DNA from 3 places in the Lysinibacillus sp. NPDC097868 genome. Region 2 is predicted to be linked to each of the others. Evidence: riboswitches for the same ligand, from Rfam matches in the RefSeq annotation. Region 2 holds a riboswitch; each other region holds the start of a gene.

Region 1 (8,015 bases), on a different contig from region 2:
CATCCGTCGAAAGATTAAAAGTCCTGACCTTTGGATAAAATCTCGAATTATTGGAGAGGTAACGCAAACAGACGTAGCTGTTATGTATATAAATGGCATTGCCAATGACAAAATTGTCCAAGAGGTGTTAGATCGTTTAGATAATATTGTCATTGATGGCGTATTAGAAACCGGCTATTTAGAGGATTTTATTCAAGACTCTAAATTCTCTTTATTTCCAATGATTTATAATACGGAGCGCCCAGATGTCGTTGCAGCAGAGTTGTTAGAAGGTAAAATAGCAATATTAGTGGATGGAACCCCTCTTGTACTAACCGTTCCAGTAATATTCACATCTTTTTTACAGGCTGCAGAAGATTATTACCAAAATTGGATTATTAGTTCATTAATTCGACTTTTACGTTTTTTTGGTATTTGTCTTGCATTAGTAATGCCTTCCCTATATGTAGCCATTACTACCTTTCATCAAGAAATGCTTCCAACGGCAATGCTTATTAGTATCGCTTCACAGCGAGAAGGTGTGCCCTTTCCCGCTGTAGTAGAAGCACTAATTATGGAGATTGCCTTTGAAATTTTGCGTGAAGCAGGTCTTCGAATGCCTAGAACGATTGGTCCAGCAGTTTCCATTGTAGGGACATTAGTAATTGGTCAAGCAGCCGTGGAAGCGGGCATAGTATCAGCTGTAATGGTCATTATTGTTGCATTAACAGCCATTTGTAGCTTTCTGTTTCCTTCCTATGGATTATCAAACACGATTCGTGTTCTACGTTTCCCATTGATGATTTTAGCCGCGATGTTTGGTTTATTCGGCGTTATGTTTGGCATTATGATAATTATTCTTCACTTATGTAGTTTACGTTCATTTGGCGTTCCATATATGAGTCCTTTTGGGCCACTTATTATGAAAGATCAAAAAGATGCAATGATCTTGTTCCCACGTAGAGATTTACTCACAAGACCGAGGCTGTTCAGTCAAAAAAATAAAGTTAGAGAACAACGATATCACGAAGGAAAAAAAAGAAATTAACAATAATGTGTAAATGAGGAATACGTCATGTCAAAAATGAAGATGATTTTGTTATTGTTCATCCTCACTTTATTATTAAGTGGTTGCTGGAGTAAGCGAGAGTTAAACGAATTAGCAATTGTCGTTGCACTTGGTGTAGATAAAATAGATGATGAATATGAAATTTCTATCCAAGTTGTTGATACTAGTGAAATTTCTTCAAAGCAACCTTCTAGCGGACGATCACCTGTAGTCACTTATAATTCGAAGGGAAAAAGTGTGTTTGAAGCAATTCGAAGAATGACGACCTTAACACCACGGAGACCTTATTTTGCTCATTTACAAATGGTAGTTATCGGAGAAAAATTAGCTGAAGAAGGAATAAACGAACCACTGGACTTTATCGCAAGAGATCATGAATTTCGAAATGATTTTGATGTTATCATAACGCATGATTCAACAGCAAAAGAAGTGCTCAACGTCTTAACCCCGATTGAAAAAATGCCTGCCAATAAATTGTTAAATTCAATTAAGGTATCCGAAAAATCTTGGGGTTCCACATTATCTGTTAATACAGACGAACTACTAAATACCCTTAGTAGCAAAGAAAAAAGTGCTGTTTTATCGGTTGTTGAAATAGAAGGAGATACAAAATTAGGAATAGATCAAACAAATGTAGAAAGAATTACAACGCCCGTTATTTTAAAATATATTGGTATAGCTGTTTTTAAAGAAGATAAATTGATAGGGATTTTATCCGAAGAGGAAAGTATTTACTATAATTTTTTAAATAACAAAATTGAAAGTACGATAGAAGTTCTTTCTTGCCCTGATGGTGGAGAGTTGTCGACCGAAATTACAAAATCGACATCTAATATTAAGGGAACTTTTAAAAATGGCATTCCAAAAATAACAATAAAAATTGATATTACACAAAATATCGGCGAAGTAAATTGTCCCATTAATTTAACTAAAGACAAAAGCATTCATTATATTAATAAAAAGACCGAAGAACGGATAAAAGAACAAACGAAAAAAACACTAGATACGATTCAAAAAAATTATAAACTCGATATATTAGGCTTTGGGGAAGCACTCCATCGGAAAGATCCTAAAAAATGGGAGGAAACAAAAAAAGAATGGTCTACAATATATCCCGAGGTAGCTGTCAATATCGAAGTCAATGTGGCTACACGAGGATTAGGAACAATCCAAAATTCATTATTGCACAATTCAAAGGAGTAGCTAGCGATGTTTATAACGATTGTTTTCGTAGTATTTTCTTTGGCCATTGCTTACAGTGTCATTCCTAATTTAAAGAAAAAAGGCGAAAAAAAAACAATTATCGTCTTTTCTATTATATTAAGCATAGGAGCGGCATTAAATATTGCCATTGGATTAAAAAAGAACATTCCCAGCCCTTTAGATTTCATTACATTTATTTTAACGCCCCTTAGAAAATTGTTACTTACACTTTTTCAATAAAAAATGAAAAGAAAGGGTAGTGTACGATGGATAAACAACTCATTAGCGCAAGACAATTTACAGTCATTACCCTTCTCTATTCAATTGGAACAGCTATATTAATTGTGCCAGCAAGTATTACAGAAAAACTCAGCCAGGATGCGTGGATTGGAGCGGCTATTGGTGTACTATTAAGCTTTTTATTAATAAAGCTCTTTGTATCATTAGGAAATCAAACTCCAAACCTTACGTTTATTGAAGCAAATGGAAAAATTTTCGGCAAATTCATCGGTACTTTGACATCGCTTTGTTTTATGTCTTTAACCTTTTTTTCAGCAGGCGAATTATTATATTTCATCGGAATTTTTATGCAAACGGAAGTGATGCCCGAAACGCCTACTCTGACCTTTGCTGTTTTATTTACAATTATTATCGTTTTCGCGTCGTATTTAGGGATTGAAGTTTTTGCACGTTCTGTGGAAATACTATTTCCAATATTTATGTTAATTTTTATTATTTTTATTATTTGTATTTCCCCTCAAATCAATATAGAAAATATTATGCCAGTCTATGAAACAGACACAAAATCATTAATCGTAGGTACGCTAAACTTTACGAGTGTTTTTTCTTTCCCACTTGCTGTGTTGCTTATGTTTTTCCCTTCTGGAGTCAATGTACATAAAGCAGCTCAAAAAGGATATTATATCGGCACACTACTAGGCGGAATTGTCTTAATTCTCATTATTACCCTTTCAACACTCGTTCTTGGCTCAACTAATACATCAATTAAGACATTTCCAAGCTATGCGCTAGCTCAAAGAATTTCGATAGGAGATTTTTTCCAAAGAGTGGAAATTATCATGGCTGTTATGTGGATTATATCCATTTACATTCGGACATTCATTTATTTTTACGCAACGGTACTTGGCATAGGACAAATATTTAAAATAAAAGATCCTCGCCCACTCATTTTACCACTTGGATTATGTATGGTTGCACTGGCTCAAATTGCTCACCCGAATATCGTCCATTCTAATAATTATAATGAGAATATTTGGCCGTTATATTCAGGATTATTAACTGTTTTACTTCCATTGTTGTTACTAACAGTCGCAAAAATTCGCAAAATAAAAAAGAAAGAAGACAGTCAAAGCTCTTCAAGTAATCAGCAAGAATCTCAAGAACAACAATCAAAAGACAAGCAAAATTCAAAAGAACAACAAGAATCGAAAGTGCAGCAAGCTCCAAAAGAAGAACAACAAGAATCAAAAGTGCAGCAAGCTCCAAAAGAAGAACAACAAGAATCAAAAGTGCAGCAAGATGCTACCAAACCAAACTCGTCCGAATCTCAATAAGTTAACAACAAAAACCACATTTCTCACTTTTAATGAGAAATGTGGTTTTTCTAACTGTAAAACGGTATGTTAATTGTTCCAAATTAAATATGGTATTCAATTTCATCAACAAAGTCCCATTCGTACGGTGTTTCTTGATAAACATAATAGTTAAGCCAATTTGAAAATAGTAAATGCGTATGTGCTCGCCATGTATTAATCGGCTCATTAGAAGGATTATTATTCGGGAAATAGTTAACAGGAATCGCAATATCAATTCCTTTTTCAACATCACGGTAATATTCATCAGCTAATGTTGTCGCGTCGTATTCTAAGTGACCTGTAATCATTATGTTCTTATTATCCTTTGACTGCACGATAAAGACGCCAGCATCTTCTGAATAGGACAGTAAGCGTAAATCTGGGTGCTTACGTACTTCATCAATGGAAACCGATGTATAGCGTGAATGTGGCGCTGTAAATAAATCACTAAAGCCACGCACTAGATCGACTGTTAAATCGGTAATGACATGTGAATATACGCCAGAACATTTTTCTGGCAGTTCAAATTTACCGATACCATAATGGTGATATAACGCAGCTTGTGCACCCCAGCATATATGCATAACGGACGTAACATTTTTCACGGACCAATCCATTATTTCTGAGATTTCTTCCCAATAATTCACTTCTTCAAATGCCATTTTTTCAACAGGAGCCCCCGTAATAATCATACCGTCAAAGCGACGATGGCGAATCTCTTTAAACGTTGAATAAAATAGCTGTAAATGTGATTTACTAACATTTTTTGATTCGTGTGTTGCTGTATTTAAAAATGTAATATTCACTTGTAATGGTGTATTACCGAGCAATCGCAGTAATTGTAGCTCTGTCTTTTCTTTTTCTGGCATTAAATTAAAAATTAAAATATTTAAAGGACGAATTTGTTGCGTTTTGGCGCGGTCTTCTTCCATTACGAATATCTTTTCTCCACGTAAATGTTCTCCAGCTGGTAAGTTTTTTGGAATATTAATAGGCATGTTGAATTCCCCTTTTCGTTAATTTTTTCTCTCTATCTAATTAAAATTAAAAAATCCCCCTCATTCCTTTAGAGCAAGAATGAGAAGGATAATTATCACGTTCACTCTTATCTCTCAAAGGAAAAATCCTTTGGTGGAAGTAGCACCTTTCTAACATTGTTAGAGGTTGCTGAAGCGTCATCGGGCCAAATCCCTCAGCTTCTCTTGATAAGATTATTTAATTAAAAAGAATTGTATCATGAACGATTAAGAATTTCAATAATACATAGAATATTTAGTATTTAAATGAATGGAAGCATATTTTTTGTTAAACACTATAATCAATTCTACCTAAAGCTTTTGTAAGTTACGTAAATACGGCTTAAAAATCATTTTTACCATCTATTAGCCTAATTAGATGACAAAGAAATGACAAATCACCCCCGATTACAGCTATGCGCAGTAAATAGATTTTTATACAAATAAATCGTAATGGTAATCAAAGAGGTATTATGTTAACATATACCTTTAGTAACAGAGAGGAACGTGAATATTTTGATTAAAATTGAACTCCCAAAACCAGACTTAGTAATTCGTCAACGTGAGCAAGTATTAAAACCTGGGGATGTAGAAATCCCGCCATTCCATGGTTTTATTGATTTCCATAAAATCACTCGCGAAAAAGGTGGCATTTTCTTATTCTACAACGAAAAAAACGAGCTATTGTTTGTAGGGAAAGCGCGTAAAATTCGTCAACGCATTAAAAAGCATTTTGAAGATAATGTATCACCAATGAAAAAATACCGTGATGAAATTTTCAAAATTGAAGTATATGAAATTGATGATCCAATGGAACGTGAAATTTACGAAACTTACGCAATTAACACATTCCGTGCAAAATATAATCTTGAAAAAGTATTTTATTAACAAATGCCGTTAGCATGAAACATGCTAACGGTTTTTCTTTTTCTACTTCAAAAATGCAAAATACCCTGAGAGCTTTGTTCTCCCAAGGTATTTTAATATTTAAATAAATATTTTTTCATCTTTAAATTTATTAGCTGTTAGGTAACTTACGATGACAAAAATAATGAATGAAGCCACTATTGGGATTGTCACTGTATGCATGCCAAAGATTGACGGATAAAAGCGATCGATTACAATATATAACGTCATGCCCGTAATCATGGAAGCAATAGCGCCGTATTTATTAGCCTTTTTCCAATATAAGCCTAGGACAACTGACCAAATAAAGACCGCTTCTAGGCCCCCAAATGCAAATAAATTGAGCCACACAAGTAAGTCTGGAGGATTTAACGCAAATACAACGACCGCCAAACCAATTACTGTAGTTACGATGAAGCTGGCGCGCTTAATCTCTCCATCGCTGGCAGTTGGCTTCACGTAATTTAAATAAATATCCTTCACGACTGTTGAACTAACTAACATGAGCAACGCATTAACCGTAGACATCGTTGCTGCCATTGGTGCTGCTAAAACAATACCCGCTAAAAATGGCGGTAAAACTTTTAACGTTAGTAGTGGCATCACCTTATCGCCAATTTCAATGCCTGGCATTACTGGACGCGCTAGCACACCAATTAGGTGCATACCGAACATAATTGTCCCAATGGCGATGGTGCCAATAATAATCGCTAAATGCATACTTTTTGAATCTTTATAGCTCATAGCACGAACTGCAATTTGAGGTAGCCCAACTACACCAATTCCTATTAAAATCCAAAATGTAGAGACATACAACGGAGTAAGTTCTCCTTCTGCACCAAATGGGGTCACGAGTTTTGGATTTTCTGCAACAAGGGATGTCATAATTTGATCAATTCCCCCGCCCGCAACGATTGTCCCAATTAGTAAAATAACAGTACCAATTACCATTATCGAACCTTGTACCGTATCCGTTAAAGCTACAGCTCGGAAGCCCCCGATAATAACATAAATTAATACCGACGCTGCAAAAATAAAGAGTGCCGAAGTATAATTTAAACCAGTTAATGATTCAATTAAGCGCGCTCCACCTACCCACTGTGCCATCATCGCAGAAAATAAAAAGACAATAATACTAATTGCAGATAAAATCACGATGACATGACTGTTATAGCGTTCACGTAAAAAATCAATTAATGTAATCGCTTGATAACGGCGAGCGATTATCGCAAATTTCTTGCCTAAAATCATTAATACAAAATAACCCGCAGGTAGTTGCGCCATCGCTAACAGTACCCATCCAAGTCCCTTATTATAAGCGACACCTGGTCCACCAATAAAACTACTTGCGCTTCCGTAAGTGGCAATCATGGTCATTGCTAGAATAAAGCCTCCCATTTCACGACCACCAAGAAAATATTCCTGTAAAAACGAGTTCGATGAACGGACATGTTTATTCGCCCATATACCTATTCCAAAAATGATAATTAAAAATATGAAGAGTGGAAAAATAACTTGCCAATGCATTATTCATCCACCTCCCCATCTTCAAATGGAACATCTTTGAAAAAGAGTTTTAGGACGAGCCAAATTAAGACAATCATAAAAGCTGTTCCAGCGATACAACTATAGAAAAACCAAGCAGGGAAACCCCAAACATACGTATATTTTGTTGGATCCCCCGAGCCTAGGCCATATGCAAAGCCGTACCAAATAGCAAAGTTGACAATTACAAGTCCAATGCCAATGAGCGCTTCACGATGCGCAATTTTAAAGCGTTGATCTTTCAATATAGAATCCCCCTAACCTACTCTATTTTACTGGTATGTAGGTATTATGGGAAGCTTTGCGAAAAAATAGATAAAAAAAACGAAAGTTAGCGAACAATTCCTGTTGAATGAAGTATTTTGTAAGTCTTTTGCAGCTTTTTTGCCTTATTGCCGATTTCGCCCAACCCTCGGCGTTTCCTCATTTACTTTCTATGATCAAGAACTTTTCAAATGCATTTGAAGCGCTTTTTTGTCGATTTTGCCAACGATTGTTTTTGGCAATTCATCAATAATAATAATTTTTTTAGGGATTTTGTAGTGACCTAATTCGTTTCGACATAGTGCCTCCACTTCGTCAACTAGCGTATCTGTCTCATGTTGGCAAACAATAAATGCCGTTACAATTTCGCCCCAATAGTTATCCGGTACCCCGATGACTGCCGCTTCTTTTACGAGGTTATGACGTAATAAACATTGC
Region 2 (8,015 bases):
AAATTGCTGATACTTAATTATGCTCGGAGTAATTCAAACAATATTCTTTAATTAGTAAAAAGACCGTCGATATAGCTAACGAAAAATGTTGAATTAGTAATTTTATCACATTTCCATGATGGATAACTTTTTTGTTTAGTATTAAATATTATAGTGATAAATGGTAAAATATAGGTTAAAATAAATTGACAATTATATTTAAAGTGTATAATGTAAATGAGTAATTTTAAAATGTAAAATTAATGAATTATTGATTATTATGATGTTATTTTGTTATATTATTTTCTTGTTAATTTATTAGCGGTCGTGGTATTTTTTCGTATATTTATAAATATATTTGGGTAAACGGAAATAGATTATGCTCAGCTCTTCAAAAGAACTCGTATATGAAAGAGGGAAAAGTGTGATTTTTCAAAAACAGAAAAAGGCAATGGCATTAGATTTACAACAATACTCAGTGACAATGGATGTTCCGAACTCACGAACATTGGTGAAGCAGATTGAAATGTTAAATTTGACCAAATTAGATTTACAATATTTAAAGGCTTTTAAACCATTTGTTGAGGACAACATTAATCAAATCGTTGACCGATTTTATGGAATGATTGGAACTGAGCAAAGTTTAGTAGATATTATTAATAAACATAGTTCTGTAGATAAGTTGAAGGTCACATTGCGTCGGCATATTATTGAAATGTTTAACGGTACAATAGATGAAGAGTTTTATAAAAGACGAGTAAGTATCGCAAAAGTACATGTACATATCGGCCTTAGAACACAATGGTATATTTGTGCTTTCCAAGATTTAGCCATTTCATTTATTGACTTGGTAGAAAAACATGTAGAACATCCTATGGACCAATTTAATACAATTCGTGCAATCTCTAAAATTTCTAATTTTGAGCAGCAGCTTGTATTAGAGGCTTTTGAAAGTACAGTCGAACGCCTAAAGGAAAATGTAGAACGTGAGAAAGAGGCAGTTGAGAGAAAAATCGTGGAATCTTCAGAGGGTCTTGCTGCAATTTCTCAAGAAACAAATGCCTCATTCCATCAATTAAATAATCAATCACATGAGATTAAGGAATTGGCGAAAAGATCATTACAGGTCAGTACGCTAGCTGAAAGTCAGGCGATTGAAGGTCGGGAACGTCTACAACATCAATCGAAAAATATGAGTAACATTATTCAATCAGTAGATGATATTACAGACAATATTAAGCAATTGACAGAAATGTCTAAGGAAATGGAAGAGATTATGAATGTTGTGACGAACATTGCAAATCAAACAAATTTATTAGCTTTAAATGCAGCGATTGAAGCAGCTCGTGCTGGAGAAGCGGGGAAAGGCTTTAGTGTTGTAGCAGATGAAGTTCGTAAATTATCTAGTCAAACAAAGGAATCTGTCACATCCGTAGCTAAATTATTAGAAAAAACGACGGAGCGAACGGATAATCTTGCCTACACGCTTAGTCATATTCAGGAAGAAGTTGCGTCAGGTGAGGAAAACATGTCTCAAACTGAGGGGCAATTTAACAAAATTTTAGATGCTATGACACAAGCTAAGTGTCAAAATGATCGCATGGAAAAAGAAGTGCTGGCTGTGGCTCAGATTCTTAATGAGCTTGGACTTGCATTTAATGAAGTCACAAATTCAGCAGATAAATTAGCGAATGTTGCACAAAACTTAAACTAATTTAATGATTTCATAAAATGGGGCTTAAATGTCCTCTAAATAAAACTTAATTTAAAATCCGCTTTTGCTTTCCTCAGGTAGGATAGGAGCTTTATGGTCTTTGTGCTCTTGCCCTCCTTTACGGAAAACGAAGTGGATTTTTATTTGTATCGGAAGAAGGGTGACAGGCACTCAAACAATTTCAAGTTTTGCATTTTAAGACTAACTAAGTAAAAATCCCCGAAAACTTTTGGAGAACGCACGCACTGTAAGCCGCAATAAACCACGCCACAGGCGACTGTTACGGCTCATAGTGTGCCTGCGAAAAGCGCAGTGAATATTTGCGCTATAGGAAGCCAAAGTTATGCTAGGTGTCAGGCACTCAAACAATTTACCCGTAGTTGAATCAACGGCAGTATTCTTCTATTTATTTTTTGAGTGCTTCATTTTTGCTAAATTTGTAATGGGTTGAACGTAAATGTTTGCAAAAACAGTTTATACTAATAGGAGATAAATAAAGAAATTAGGGGCGATTCTTCATGGAAACAATAGTTGTATTAGGTGGCGGAATTACAGGTTTATGTACGATGCATTATCTACAACGTCAAGTATTGGAGAAAAAAATAGATGTAAACCTAGTACTTGTTGAAAAAAATGCATACTTAGGTGGAAAGCTACACTCCGCATATGACCATGGTTTTATAATGGAAACGGGCGCTGATTCAATTGTAGCTCGTCATAAAGGCGTCATGGAGCTAGTACAGGAGCTTAATTTTGAACAGGAGCTAGTGTACAACGAAACAGGAGTATCTTATATCTATACAAACGACGAATTACATGCAATACCAGCTGATTCAACATTCGGTATTCCTATGAGTTTAGCATCTCTGGAAGCAAGTACGCTTGTATCAGAAGCTGGTAAGCAAATCGCATTACAGGACTTAACGATGCCGAATAAAGGTTTTACTAAAGAAAGCTCCATAGGCGAGTTTTTAACGTATTACTTAGGTGAAGAGCTTGTGCAAAATCAAATAGCGCCAGTATTAGCAGGAGTATATTCTGGTGACCTACATCAACTTTCGATTGCTTCTACATTGCCGTACTTAATCGATTATAAAGATGATTACGGTAGCATCATCAAGGGGTTTGATGCAAATCGCGAACAATTTATGAAAGCTTCCAATAAAAAGTTTGTTTCATTTAAAAAAGGCTTATCGTCTCTGATTGATCGACTTGAAGAAACGTTAACAGAAGTAGAAATGATCAAGGGCGTAGCAACAACAAGTGTAAAGAAACATGAAGGGCAATATACAATTACATTAGCAAATAGTAGAAAGCTTGAGGCTGATCACGTTGTATTAGCGCTGCCGAATGAAGCGGTGAAAAACTTATTACAGGACCCATCGTTAGATCATTATTTTAAGGAATTTACTACAGCTTCAGCAATAACAATTTACCTAGGTTTTGATGTACCGGATGCAGTGCTACCAGCAGATGGAACAGGCTTTATTGTGTCACATAATTCAAATGTCCAATGCAATGCAGCAACTTGGACAAGTCGAAAATGGAAGCATACATCTGCTAATAGTAAATTGCTTGTACGACTCTTTTATAAGAGCATCAATCCTGCGTATGAACAATTATGTAAGATGACAGATGAAGAACTAGCTGCTGTCGCATTAGACGATGTAAAGAAAAGTTTAGGGATTGATGAAAAGCCAACTGTAGTTAATGTTGCGAAATGGATTGATCAAATGCCAAAATACGATTTAGCACATCATGAGGCATTGAAGGGCTTAACAGCTGAGCTTGCAGAAAGCTATCCAAATTTATCGATTGCAGGCTGCTCTTATTTCGGAGTAGGCATTGGTGCTTGTATTCAAAATGGTAAAAAAATAGGCGAAGAACTTGCAGAAAAACTAGTATAACCGTAAAATAAATGCGAAAATTTGATATTTTTCTGGAGAAATCTCCTTTGTTGAGTGAAATAGTCTTGACTCTATCGCCTGTAAACGATATGATTCTTTTAATTATTTGAAAAATTCATACTACATTCTTATCGAGAGAAGCCGAGGGACTGGCCCTATGAAGCTTCAGCAACCAACTTATGTCAGGTGCTAAATCCAGAAGACCTTTTTGGTCGAAGATGAGAAGGAAAAACAATTACGATTCGTTAAAGCCTTCTTTTTTGTAAAAGAAGGCTTTTTATATTTTTGGATACAAGGAAAGTGAGGGTTACGTTTTATGGGATTGCTAGAAAAGTTAAAAACACATGTGTTAACTGCAGATGGTGCCATTGGTACTGTATTATATGGCTACGGCTTGGAGTACTGCCATGAAGAAATGAATGTACAGAGACCGAAATTGATTGAAAAAATCCATAAAGAATATATTGCTGCTGGTGCAGATGTGATTCAGACAAATACTTACGGTGCTAATGCTATTAAATTAGCACGCTACGGTTTAGAATCGCGAGTTCAGCAGTTTAATGAAGCGGCAATCACGATTGCAAAACGTGCCGCAGCAGATGGCGGACAATTTGTGTTAGGCACAATTGGGGGCATCCGTGGTATTCGTAAAAGTGATGCAACATTAGAGGAAATTTTATCGACAGTTGAAGAGCAAGCAAATGTGTTACTTGCAGGCAATCCAGATGGCCTTTTACTTGAAACGTATTATGATTTCGAAGAGTTAAGCGCAACGTTGAAAATGTTACGTGCCAAAACAAAGCTACCAATTATTGCGCAGGTGTCGATGCATGAACCAGGCGTGTTACAAAATGGAATGGCATTAAATCAAGCATTGCACGAGCTAGAAGCTCTTGGTGCAGACGTAGTAGGCGTGAATTGTCGTTTAGGGCCGCATCATACAATTCAAGCATTTGAAGGAGTTGAGCTTCCTGAAAAAGCATTTATGTCTGCATATCCAAATGCATCCTTGCTAGATTTAGAGGATGGGCGTGTCGTATATGAGTCAGAAGCAGATTATTTTGGTCGTGCCGCAGTTGCACTAGTTGACCAAGGTGTTCGTTTAATCGGTGGTTGCTGTGGAACAACACCAAAGCACATAGCAGCAGCGAAAAAATATTTAGAAGAGTTAACACCTATTGAAGAAAAGTTTGCTAAGCCTGAAAAAGTACAGGTTGTACGTGAAGCAGAGCCTGCAACGTATGAGCCATTGCATGAGAAGGTAAAGCGCGAGCGTTCGGTTATCGTGGAGTTAGACACACCGAGACATTTAGAAATTGACGGCTTTATTCAAGGTGCGAAAAAATTATATGAAGCAGGCGCTGATGTAGTGATGATGGCAGATAATTCACTCGCATCGCCCCGCATTAGTAATGTGGCAATGGGTGCGTTATTGAAGGAAACGCACGGTGTCCGGCCATTAACGCATATAACGTGCCGTGACCGTAATTTAATTGGATTACAGTCACATTTGATGGGCTTAAATGCACTTGGCATTCATGATATTCTAGCAGTTACTGGAGATCCGACTAAGGTAGGTGATTTCCCGGGTGCCACAAGCGTTTATGATGTATCTTCTATGGAACTAATCCAGCTGATTAAACAGTTGAATGAAGGTATTTCATTTTCTGGAAAGCCACTTCGTAAAAAGGCAAACTTCTCTGTAGCGGCAGCATTTAACCCGAATGTACGTGTACTAGACCGAGCAGTGGCTCGACTAGAGAAAAAGATAGAGCATGGTGCGGATTACTTTATTTCTCAACCAGTTTATACGAAAGAAAAAATCATTGAAATTTATGAGGCAACTAAGCATTTAGATGCACCAATTTATATTGGTATTATGCCAGTAACGAGCTATAAGAGCGCTGAGTTTTTACATCATGAAGTACCAGGTATCAAACTATCTGACGATGCACTGTCACGTATGAAGGCATGTGGTGAAGATAAGGAACGTTCAACATTAGAAGGGATTGCAATTGCTAAAGAGTTAGTAGAAGTAGCTGCAGAGTATTTCAATGGTATTTACTTAATTACACCGTTTTTACGCTATGATATGACGCTAGAGTTAATGAAATTTATTGAGCAATTGGATGAACAGAAAAAAGGGGTAAGTATAGATGGCTAAGCACTTGATTGAAGAGCAACTAGAGAAACGAATATTAATTCTGGATGGCGCAATGGGTACAATGCTTCAAAATGAAAACTTATCAGCTGAAGATTTTGGTGGCGAGGAGCTTGATGGTTGTAACGAGAATCTTGTATTAACTAGACCTGATGTGCTTGAAAAGGTTCACCGTAAATATTTAGAGGCTGGTGCGGATATTATTTGTACAAATACGTTTGGAGGTACGCCTCTCGTATTAAATGAATATAATCTTGGGTCTAAGGCAGAAGAAATTAATAAACGTGCGGTGGAAATTGCGCGCAAAGTAGTGGATGAGTTTTCTACTCCAGAGTGGCCCCGTTTTGTTGCAGGAGCAATGGGTCCAACGACGAAAACATTATCAGTAACTGGCGGTATTACCTTTGATGAACTTGAAGAAAACTTTTATGTACAGGCAAAGGCCCTCATCGAAGCGGGTTCAGACGTACTGCTTCTTGAAACGAGTCAGGATATGCTAAATGTAAAAGCGGGGACACTGGGGGTGTCACGTGCGTTTGAGGAAACTGGAAAAGAACTACCTGTTATGATTTCAGGCACGATTGAGCCAATGGGCACAACGCTAGCAGGGCAAACGATTGATGCCTTTTACATATCAATTGAGCATATTAAGCCGTTATCTGTCGGCTTAAACTGTGCGACAGGTCCAGAGTTTATGACAGATCATATTCGTTCGTTAGCGGAGCTTTCTACCGGCTATATTAGCTGTTATCCAAATGCTGGTTTGCCAGATGAGGAAGGTTGCTATCATGAATCACCAGAATCTTTATCTCAAAAATTAAAAGGTTTTGCTGAAAAAGGCTGGCTTAACATTGTTGGCGGTTGTTGTGGAACAACACCAGCACATATTGCCGCAATCCGAGAGGTATTGAAGGATGAAAAGCCGCGACAATTACCAGAAAGCACACATGGTCATGTAGTATCAGGTATTGAGCCTTTAGTATACGATGATTCGATGCGTCCGCTGTTTATTGGGGAGCGAACTAATGTTATTGGCTCTCGAAAATTCAAAAATTTAATCATTGACAGTAAATATGAGGAAGCGGCAGAAATCGCACGTGCACAAGTGAAAAATGGGGCACATGTTATAGATATTTGCTTAGCGAACCCAGATCGTGATGAATTAGCGGATATGCGGGGCTTTATGCAGGAAGTTGTTAAGAAAGTAAAAGTGCCGCTTGTAATTGATTCTACAGATGAGAAAGTAATTGAAGAAGCGCTGAAATTTTCACAAGGTAAAGCCATTATCAACTCTATTAATCTGGAGGATGGGGAAGAACGTTTTGACGCAGTAATGCCGCTAGTGAAAAAATATGGTGGCTCTTTAGTTGTCGGTACGATTGATGAGCAAGGGATGGCAGTAGATCGTCATCGTAAACTAGAAATTGCAGAGCGTTCTTATCAATTATTAACAGAGAAATGGGGCTTAGCACCAGAGGATATAATTTTTGACCCGCTTATGTTCCCAGTTGGTACAGGGGATGAACAATATATTGGTTCAGCACTTGAAACAATCGAGGGCATTCGTCTTATAAAAGAAAAATTACCTCGCACGTTAACTGTTCTCGGAGTAAGTAATATTTCCTTCGGCTTACCACCAGTTGGCCGTGAAGTATTGAATGCTGTTTATTTATATCACTGTACACAGGCAGGCTTGGATTACGCGATTGTCAACACAGAGAAGTTAGAGCGTTATGCTTCGATTCCTGAAGAGGAAATTAAGCTTGCAAATGACCTATTATTCAATACAAATGATGAAACATTAGCGGTATTCACTGATTTTTATCGTGATAAAAAGAAAGAGAAAACTGAAGCTGATATTCCGAAAACAGTGGAAGGACGCTTAGCTTATTATATTTTAGAAGGTACGAAAGAGGGGCTTATTGAAGATCTTGATGCCGCTCGTGAAATTTATGACGCACCGCTTGATATTATTAATGGACCATTGATGGAAGGGATGGCTGAGGTTGGTCGTTTATTCAATGATAATCAGCTTATCGTAGCGGAAGTATTACAATCAGCAGGTGTTATGAAGGCAGCTGTAGCGCATCTTGAGCAATTTATGGAGAAAAATGAGGATAGCTCGGGTAAAGGCAAAATGGTGCTTGCCACTGTAAAAGGTGATGTGCATGATATTGGTAAAAACCTCGTAGATATTATTTTAAGTAATAACGGATATAAAGTGGTTGATTTAGGCATTAAAGTAACGCCATCT
Region 3 (8,015 bases), on a different contig from region 2:
AAAGTACACTTCTTCGATAAAGAAACTGAAGATCGTATTATTCCAGGTAATAGTGGACAAAACAAAGGCAACGAAGGCACTGAAAAGCCTGTTGTTGTTGGCTAAGATGGTAGCGAAGTTGGTGACTCCTGTTCATAACAGCACACAATGAAAGGCGGAGGCACTCTGCACAATAGCGAGGGTTATGGCTTACTGTGCTGAGCGGAAAACACCGCCGCAGCGGACATCAACGGTATAGAAAAAGTGTTAGATTGATTCAATCAATCTAACACTTTTTGATTAGTTGCACTCAATATAAATTGTTTCATATCCGGGTTTTTAATTTTTGAATTTTTTCAATTTCGTAGCTATATTTAGTCAAATCAAGTTCTTTTACAAGAACAGTAAAAAAGACTTCAGCACGATTTAAAAAGATACCTAATAGCATTTTTTGTTCAAATTCTAACACATGATCGTCGTTATCAAATAAAAATTGTACTTTTTTATTTTTTAATTGCTTTAATTGTATTTTAACTGGTTGATCAGGAAAATAACTTTTCCCAATGCCGTCCTCTAAGTAATCTTCAATCACATTGACAATATATCCCCATAGCTCAGGGAGATAGTCCCAATATCGAACACCTAAAATTTCTTTATTATAGCATTTAATCGATAACCCACCATCAAGTCTAAGAAGACCGTCTTCTTCTATATATTTATTTTGAGTGTTATTGATAAAAGAAACAAATTCATCCCAATTATCGTTTATGCTTATCGTATATTTATCAGGATTGTTGACTGCATCTTCCAAATCGTCGATAATTCTTTTTACAACAAATTCATTAATTGTTACTACTTCCATCATATATTCACCTCACATTAGTTTTTTGGATATAGTTGTCTAATATGCCCATCTTTAATCCCTAATACGTATTTAACACCATCTACTTGTCCCTCTACTCTGAACATACCATTTGTTCCTTTTTTGGCTAATATCGTATTATTTTGTTTAGCTATATTTAAAGCAATACTTTTTACATCATCTACACTTAAATTTTGATTATAAAACGATTGATTTCCCCTTATTGACCCATCCCAATATTTCGGGTGATGTCGAGTTAACATATGTGATTTGAAAATGCTTAACTCATTCAATAGGCGAAGAATCAATAAATCAAGCATTTTTTATTAAGTAAATACAATTCAAATTTTCAGAAAATTATAATTATAAATTATTGCGGAATTTCTATCATATGTCATTAATATAGTCAATAAATAAAATAAGTATCTCTTTAAAAACCTATATCAAATACCCATATTTAAGATCTCTTTCTCTTTTTAGAAATTTTTATATTATAACAACTGAATAATATACGCTTTACAGTTGCTGGATTATTTTGTAGGCTTTCCTTTATAGCAACAGAAAAATGAGTAAGAACAAACAACCTGTTTTCTCCATAAAATAATAAGAGGTGATTGTATGACGGACAAAGTAACTGCTTTTAAACAGGCTTTAGGTAATTATCCAACAGGTGTCACAGTTGTCACAGCTTACAATGATGTGAATGAACCGATTGGCTTAACGGTCAATTCCTTTGCATCTGTTTCCATAGATCCACTCCTTATCCTATGGTCATTGGACAAAAAATCGCAGCTGCATCCACTTTTTAGTAATACGAACAAATTTGCGGTAAATATTTTAGCGAACGATCAAACACATTTATGTACGGTATTTTCAAGCAAAATCCCTGACCGATTTGCGCAAGTAAAATGGTCTAATTCTTTACATGGTTTGCCAATATTACATGATACTTTAGCTACGCTGCAATGCGAAACATTTAAAAAAATTGATGCAGGAGACCATACGATTTTCATTGGTCATATTTTAGAAATTGATAATGCGCAGAAGGAGCCATTGCTTTATCATCGTAGGCATATTGGTCAAATCCCAACGAGCTTTTACGAATAAAATAAAAAGTAGGCATTTCAAATTTTATTTTGAGATGCCTACTTTTCTTGTTTGTAAGTTAAAAATATTTAGAACAAACTGCCCTTGCGTTCAATATTGGAACATGAACCAAGTTCATTGATGTTGCACATTAACTCAGGACACTATGTGGCGACAATAAGCTTAAAATTTGGTCCCGAGTTAATTTCTCTGCTTCTTTTAAAACTTTACTTTTTTTGAGGAAATCTTTGTTTTTCCAGTCGATTAATTTGGACAATAACTCCATCTTGAATGGTAATTTGCACTTCACCAAATTCTAAATTTTGAATAGCCTTCGCAATAACTTCTAATTTCTTATCATCAATCTTAGACAGTTGAGACATACGATACACCCCTTCTTTTTTTCATACTTTTGTGTATAAAAGAGATCCACGCATCAAGACGATTTGATGCCTCCCCTTATCTCTCAGATAACTTTGCTGGAGTTGGCACCGATTAACTCAGTTGCCGAGACTTCATTATGCCTCATTCCTCCAGACCTCTCGCGATAAGAGTTTACGTTTCTTGGAAATAATTCTATAATTCAGAAAACCTATTGTCAATATAAATATTATAAAACCTAGTTGAATACTATACAATAGCGAAAAAAGGTACATTTTTATTGCTCGAAAATTTCTCGAAATCCAACTTATGATCTTGAAAGCATTAGTATGAATGTTCAAAACATAAAAAAGCTGTGCAGAATTATATATTCTACACAGCTGCTCTTTATTCGTTTTGTAAGTATTCCATTAACACTTTTGCAGTTTCTTGTTTACCAATGACTCTGATAGGTTGTCCTTGTGCGGGTACAATCCAATGTGGCTCTTGTCCGCCATATAAAGATTGTGAACTATTGGCAACCATCAACTGTGCATCTGCTGTTTTCATACGAAGACGTGCACGGGACAGTAAAAACTCCTCATCGTCCGTTGCCTCTAGCTTAAATCCTACTAAAGTGACATTTGGCTGCCAACCCTTTATTTGCCCTAACACTTTTGGTGCTTTTTTAAAGTGAATAACAGGGGGCTCGTCAGACGGCATCTTCCCTGCACCTTCCATTAAATTCCCGGATTGATCGTATACTTTATCAATGACCCAATCAGAGCCTGCAGCTGCCATAATAACGATGTCTACTTGTTCATTTTGTACAGCATGACGAACCTTGTCACTTAAATCTTCAATACCTTCAAAGCGTACTGTACGCATTTTATCTTGATTAATCGGCAGTTGCGCAAAATAGCCATGCATATAGATGACGTCTGCACCTGCGTCTAGAGCTGCTTCAGCCAAATAACAGCCCATTGACCCCTTCGATAAATTCGTATGCCCTCGCACACGATCCCATTTTTCAAGTGTTCCCCCACTTGTAATGAGTACGGTTTTTCCTTGTAATGTCCCCACTCACACTCACCTTTTCTTTTCAAACTATCATTTTTGAAAAATAACAAATTAATAAGCAATCTACATGTTCTATTTTAACGTAAAAAGCTTAAATAACCTATTTCTTATTTTGTTCTTTTAGCCACACACTTAAAATTTCCGCAAACTTTTTAGTTACCGGTGAGGCTTGATGTTTCATCGCTAGCCCTATCGTACGATAACCACCTTGCTTTAGTGGGATAGCCCTTAATGAGGACGGTAATCGGTTAATCACTAATCGAGGTAAAATAGTAATGCCTAAATGGTGTGAAATCATCGAAATAATCCCAACCTCCTCCGATAGCTCAAATCGAATATTCGGTTTAACATGGTACTGCTCTAAAATTACTTTTACATCATTAGTTCCTCGATACGATGTCATTATAAAAGGCATGTCTTCTAGTTCAGTAATATCAATTTCTGAACGATTATAGAGAGAGCTTTGATCAGAAACTATACACAAAAGGGGGTCTTGGACCAATTCGATAAATTGAAATTGCTCCGATTTTTGACCGTTAAGGAAACCAGCGTCAACTTCACCACTTTGTAGCCACTGTTCGATTTCATAATAGTCCCCTTCACGTAACTCTACTTGTATACCTGGAAACTGATTGTCCATAATACGGATAATTTCTGGCATCCAGTTGGAAGAAATACTAGAAATTACACCTATTCGTAATTTCCCTCGAGTTACACCAAGAATATGGGCAGCTTCTTGTTGTAATAATTCGTCCGCATCGAGAACATTTCGCATAGCCCGAAGCATTGTTTGTCCCTCGCTCGTTAATGTCACTCCTGTTCGACTTCGATGAATAAGGGCAAATCCACATTCTTTCTCTAAGCTGGAAACAGCATGACTAACTGCCGATTGGGTTAATCCCAGGGCATCTGCAGCTTTCGTAAAGCTCGAAACTTCTGCAACTTTATTTAAAATCTCATATTTGACTAAACTCATTCACATTCCCTCATATATACATGAATTTTTTTAATACTAATCATTATAAACATTCGTTTTACTAATCACAATACAAGATATATAGTAAATTTTAGTATGAAACTGTTTTAGTACACAGAGATAGAAGGTGCATAATGAGTAATCAAGGGAAAGCAAATTTATTAATGGTCATAGTTACAATGTTTTGGGGATTGTCTTATACGTTTATGGTAATGGGACTTGAAACTTTAGCTGTATTTAATGTGGTAGCATTACGCTGTATCATCGCATTTTTGGCAGCAGGCATTATTTTTTATAAACGAATGATAAAGGTCAATTTCAAAACATTGAAATACGCAGCTATTCAAGGTTTGCTGTTATTCATTGTGTTTGCACTTAGCTTATTTGGATTAGAGACAACTTCTGTTTCAAATGCAGGATTTATTTTAAGCCTTACAGTAGTCTTAGTGCCCATTTTCAGTAGCTTTATCGAGAAAAAGTTGCCATCAAAAGCAGTAAGTTTTGCGATTATTTGCACGATGATTGGTATTACAGTATTAACTGTTCAACATTCTTTTACATTTCAAATGGGCGATATATTAGTTGCAATCGCGGCATTATGTTATTCGATTTATTTACTGTTAAACGGTCATTTTACACGTAGCGTAGAATCGATTTCTTATGGTATTTACCAGCTCGGTTTTGCTGGAATTTATGCGCTTGTTTTAACACTACTTTTTGAAGCACCTACACTTCCGAATTCAACTACTTCATGGATTGCGATTTTAGGGCTTGGTATTATCTGTAGTGCATTTTGCTTCGTTGGCCAAACTGTTGCACAACAGTACACTTCTGCTACACATACAGGACTAATTTTCTCATTAGAACCTATTTTCGCAGCGATGTTTGCGATGATGTTCATCGGCGAAGGACTAACGGTAAAATTACTTATCGGTGGAAGTTTTATTTTAATTGGTAATCTTGTCGCTCAATTAGAGCAACTTCATATTCTTCGATTTATGCGAAAACATGAACAAGAAAAAGTGATGCATTAATCAGAAAAAGACCCTGAAAAATTTTCAGGGTCTTTTTCTGATTATCTAAGCTTTGATGCACACTGTTATAAAAAACAAGCAAAAAGTGAAATGGAGTGCATACCATTTCACTTTTTGCTTGTTTTCAAGCTAGTTAAATTCTAGCCACTTTACCTTTATAAATATCTTCTCATTTGTTCAGCTTCGTTCATTTGCTCTTCAGCTTTTAGTCGCTCTTCGCGTTGTACTGGTGTCTCATCAACGATAGATTCAGGTGGCGTTACATGTGTATCGAATGGATCAAGTTGAGCGCGTTTTGAATCTGCGGTAAGTGTAGACGATGTAGGATTTACATCATCATGCTCCGCGTATAATACGATGGCTCCTTCTTCAACCAGTTGAGCGTAATAAGCTGTTTGACCCTCTGTAAGATCAAATCTTTTTAAACCTTCTGTGACAGCTGTCTCACCTGTAAACCATGATTTAATTTGGTCAAGCCAATTACCTGCCTCATGTGTTTTCACATCACCATTTGATTTAACATCTTTAATTTCATCTGCTTCTCTAGAAATAATATGAATTTCATCTGCGTTAAAACCTTCCATGCGCATACATTTTAAAATATGAAACATCTCTTCTCTCGTATGTGCAACTTCAATTTTTGGGTTTTGTTCATTCATCATGTTCAATTCCTCCTAATTTTGTAAGGCTTACTATGTATGTACCCTGCCACTTTCCCAAAAAACCTTTTTTATGCATCCTTTAAATAAATGTAATATTTGTCACATCATATTGTTTTCTGTTGCGTTTTTGTCATATTCTATTAATCGCTATTAAAAAACACTTGGAGCTATTAACTTTACTCCAAGTGCCAATGTTCATTATGCATATTTTTTATCAAGAAAGGCTTTCAACATCCAAGTATGTTTTTCAAGGGATAAGTACATCCCATTTAATAAATCTTCAGTACGGTCATCCCCTTCTTCTGCCGCTAGCTGCATAGCATGATTAATAGCTTGCATTTGCTTTTCAAAGTCTGAAACAGTCGTTGCTACCATTTCATCAGCAGTTTCTTTACCTGTTGCTTCATCAACATATGATAGCTCGAGATATTCTTTTAACGTAGCAACTGGCTCTCCACCTTTTGACAGTATACGCTCTGCTGTATCATCGAAGTTAATTGTAATTTCATTATATAATTCTTCAAATTTAGCATGGAGTGTAAAAAAGGCATTACCTGTTACATACCAATGATAGTTATGTAGTTTCGTATACAGTACTGACCAAGTTGCGACTAGTTTATTCAATTCCTTGTTTAAATCTTGTGGCATAATTACCCCTCCAAATTATAGTTTTTTTAGGTTTTTAGTATGCAACAACATGCCGCACCCTGTCAAGTAGACACATTAAATAAAATAAAAAATAATTAGTGAAATAAAAATTCTCTCTTCTTAAAACCTTTGACAGTGAATATATTTCAATTCCACTTAGTGCACGTTATTGTACAATGGAATAAAACCAATCCAACATAGGAGACTTTATGAAGATTACATTAAACGAATTGGCCTATCATGATATGGAAAATTTATATGCATTTGAGCTTGAAAACCGAGCATATTTTGAAAAGATGGTACCTAGTCGTGGCGAGGATTATTATGCTTTTACTATTTTTAAAAAGAAAAACATTTTGCTACTTGACGAACAAGCGCAAAAGCTATCCTATTTCTATTTAATTAAAAATGAACTCGGACATATCGTTGGACGCATCAATTTAACAGATATCGATAAAGATCAACAGCTAGGTCATATCGGTTATAGAGTTGGGGAAAAACATATTGGTCAAGGTATTGCCAATATTGCGTTACAGTTGTTATTAGCGAACGTCAGCAATCAAGGCATATCACAAATTACGGCGAAAACAACAACAAATAATATAGCCTCACAAAAGGTATTAGAGAAAAATGGCTTTACCTACACTGGCACAAGTAATGAGGAGTTTACAATGCATGGACAAAATGTGAAGTTTGTTTATTATCGTTGGAGCGTTTCGGAAGCAATTTTTAATAAGTAGTGTTTCTGAAAATGAATTAATTTTAAATTCAATAAATAAAATTCATTTTTAAACTAGTAAACCACCTATCAATTTTATTTGATCGGTGGCTACTGTTTTTATGTTTTTAACTAATTAATAAATTACTCAAATCAAATTTATCTACCAGTGACACTATAAGGAATATGTTTAATAAACTTGCCTAATTCAATATTAAAATAACTTTCAATGTCTTCTTTAAGTTTTTTCTCTAAAGCTAAAAATTCATTTACAATATAATCTAAGTCAAAAACATTATAAACGTTAGATTTTGCCCAAATGGATGTTACACGAGCTTTGTTAGAAAAAGGTATTAACGAAAGTACAGCTCCATCATCATAATTGTCATACTCTATTGAAAAATAATGGAATTCCAACCTCCCATCTTCTTTTAATTTTTCTTTCCACACATACAGAGACTTATAAAATTCCAAAAAAGCTAGTTCTTCTTCAAAATATAACGCCTCATTTATTTTAATTTTAAAGTTAGCCTCTACTCCCAAAATCAACGAAACATTTCTCTTATCTTTATTAGAAATGGAATCTGATTCACTTAAAATTTCAAGCTCA

The links. Region 2 has a riboswitch for S-adenosylmethionine ahead of ACIQXJ_RS23445 (bifunctional homocysteine S-methyltransferase/methylenetetrahydrofolate reductase). Riboswitches for the same ligand answer to the same signal wherever they lie in the genome.
Region 1: it holds a riboswitch for S-adenosylmethionine, as region 2 does, so the genes downstream of both, metA (homoserine O-acetyltransferase MetA) here and ACIQXJ_RS23445 (bifunctional homocysteine S-methyltransferase/methylenetetrahydrofolate reductase) in region 2, are expected to answer to the same signal.
Region 3: it holds a riboswitch for S-adenosylmethionine, as region 2 does, so the genes downstream of both, ACIQXJ_RS09875 (YezD family protein) here and ACIQXJ_RS23445 (bifunctional homocysteine S-methyltransferase/methylenetetrahydrofolate reductase) in region 2, are expected to answer to the same signal.

The regions. Positions count from the first base shown of each region.
Region 1 covers NZ_JBIWBS010000001.1:1,594,285-1,602,299, forward strand. Annotated here, with positions in the region: gene ACIQXJ_RS07820 (spore germination protein) at 1-1,027, shown strand, start outside; gene ACIQXJ_RS07825 (Ger(x)C family spore germination protein) at 1,055-2,251, shown strand; gene ACIQXJ_RS07830 (hypothetical protein) at 2,258-2,491, shown strand; gene ACIQXJ_RS07835 (GerAB/ArcD/ProY family transporter) at 2,518-3,825, shown strand; gene metA (homoserine O-acetyltransferase MetA) at 3,909-4,844, opposite strand; SAM riboswitch class I at 4,949-5,058, opposite strand; gene ACIQXJ_RS07845 (nucleotide excision repair endonuclease) at 5,379-5,750, shown strand; gene panF (sodium/pantothenate symporter) at 5,850-7,295, opposite strand; gene ACIQXJ_RS07855 (YhdT family protein) at 7,295-7,558, opposite strand; gene ACIQXJ_RS07860 (class I adenylate-forming enzyme family protein) at 7,754-8,015, opposite strand, start outside.
Region 2 covers NZ_JBIWBS010000009.1:53,291-61,305, forward strand. Annotated here, with positions in the region: gene ACIQXJ_RS23435 (methyl-accepting chemotaxis protein) at 404-1,693, shown strand; gene hemG (protoporphyrinogen oxidase) at 2,212-3,600, shown strand; SAM riboswitch class I at 3,726-3,825, shown strand; gene ACIQXJ_RS23445 (bifunctional homocysteine S-methyltransferase/methylenetetrahydrofolate reductase) at 3,917-5,764, shown strand; gene metH (methionine synthase) at 5,757-8,015, shown strand, end outside.
Region 3 covers NZ_JBIWBS010000001.1:1,993,774-2,001,788, forward strand. Annotated here, with positions in the region: gene ACIQXJ_RS09855 (ABC transporter ATP-binding protein) at 1-105, shown strand, start outside; gene ACIQXJ_RS09860 (hypothetical protein) at 305-844, opposite strand; gene ACIQXJ_RS09865 (hypothetical protein) at 859-1,104, opposite strand; gene ACIQXJ_RS09870 (flavin reductase family protein) at 1,460-1,948, shown strand; gene ACIQXJ_RS09875 (YezD family protein) at 2,155-2,310, opposite strand; SAM riboswitch class I at 2,384-2,481, opposite strand; gene ACIQXJ_RS09880 (phosphopantothenoylcysteine decarboxylase domain-containing protein) at 2,696-3,370, opposite strand; gene ACIQXJ_RS09885 (LysR family transcriptional regulator) at 3,468-4,343, opposite strand; gene ACIQXJ_RS09890 (DMT family transporter) at 4,478-5,377, shown strand; gene ACIQXJ_RS09895 (general stress protein) at 5,533-6,039, opposite strand; gene ACIQXJ_RS09900 (Dps family protein) at 6,238-6,687, opposite strand; gene ACIQXJ_RS09905 (GNAT family N-acetyltransferase) at 6,897-7,427, shown strand; gene ACIQXJ_RS09910 (DUF7878 domain-containing protein) at 7,565-8,015, opposite strand, start outside.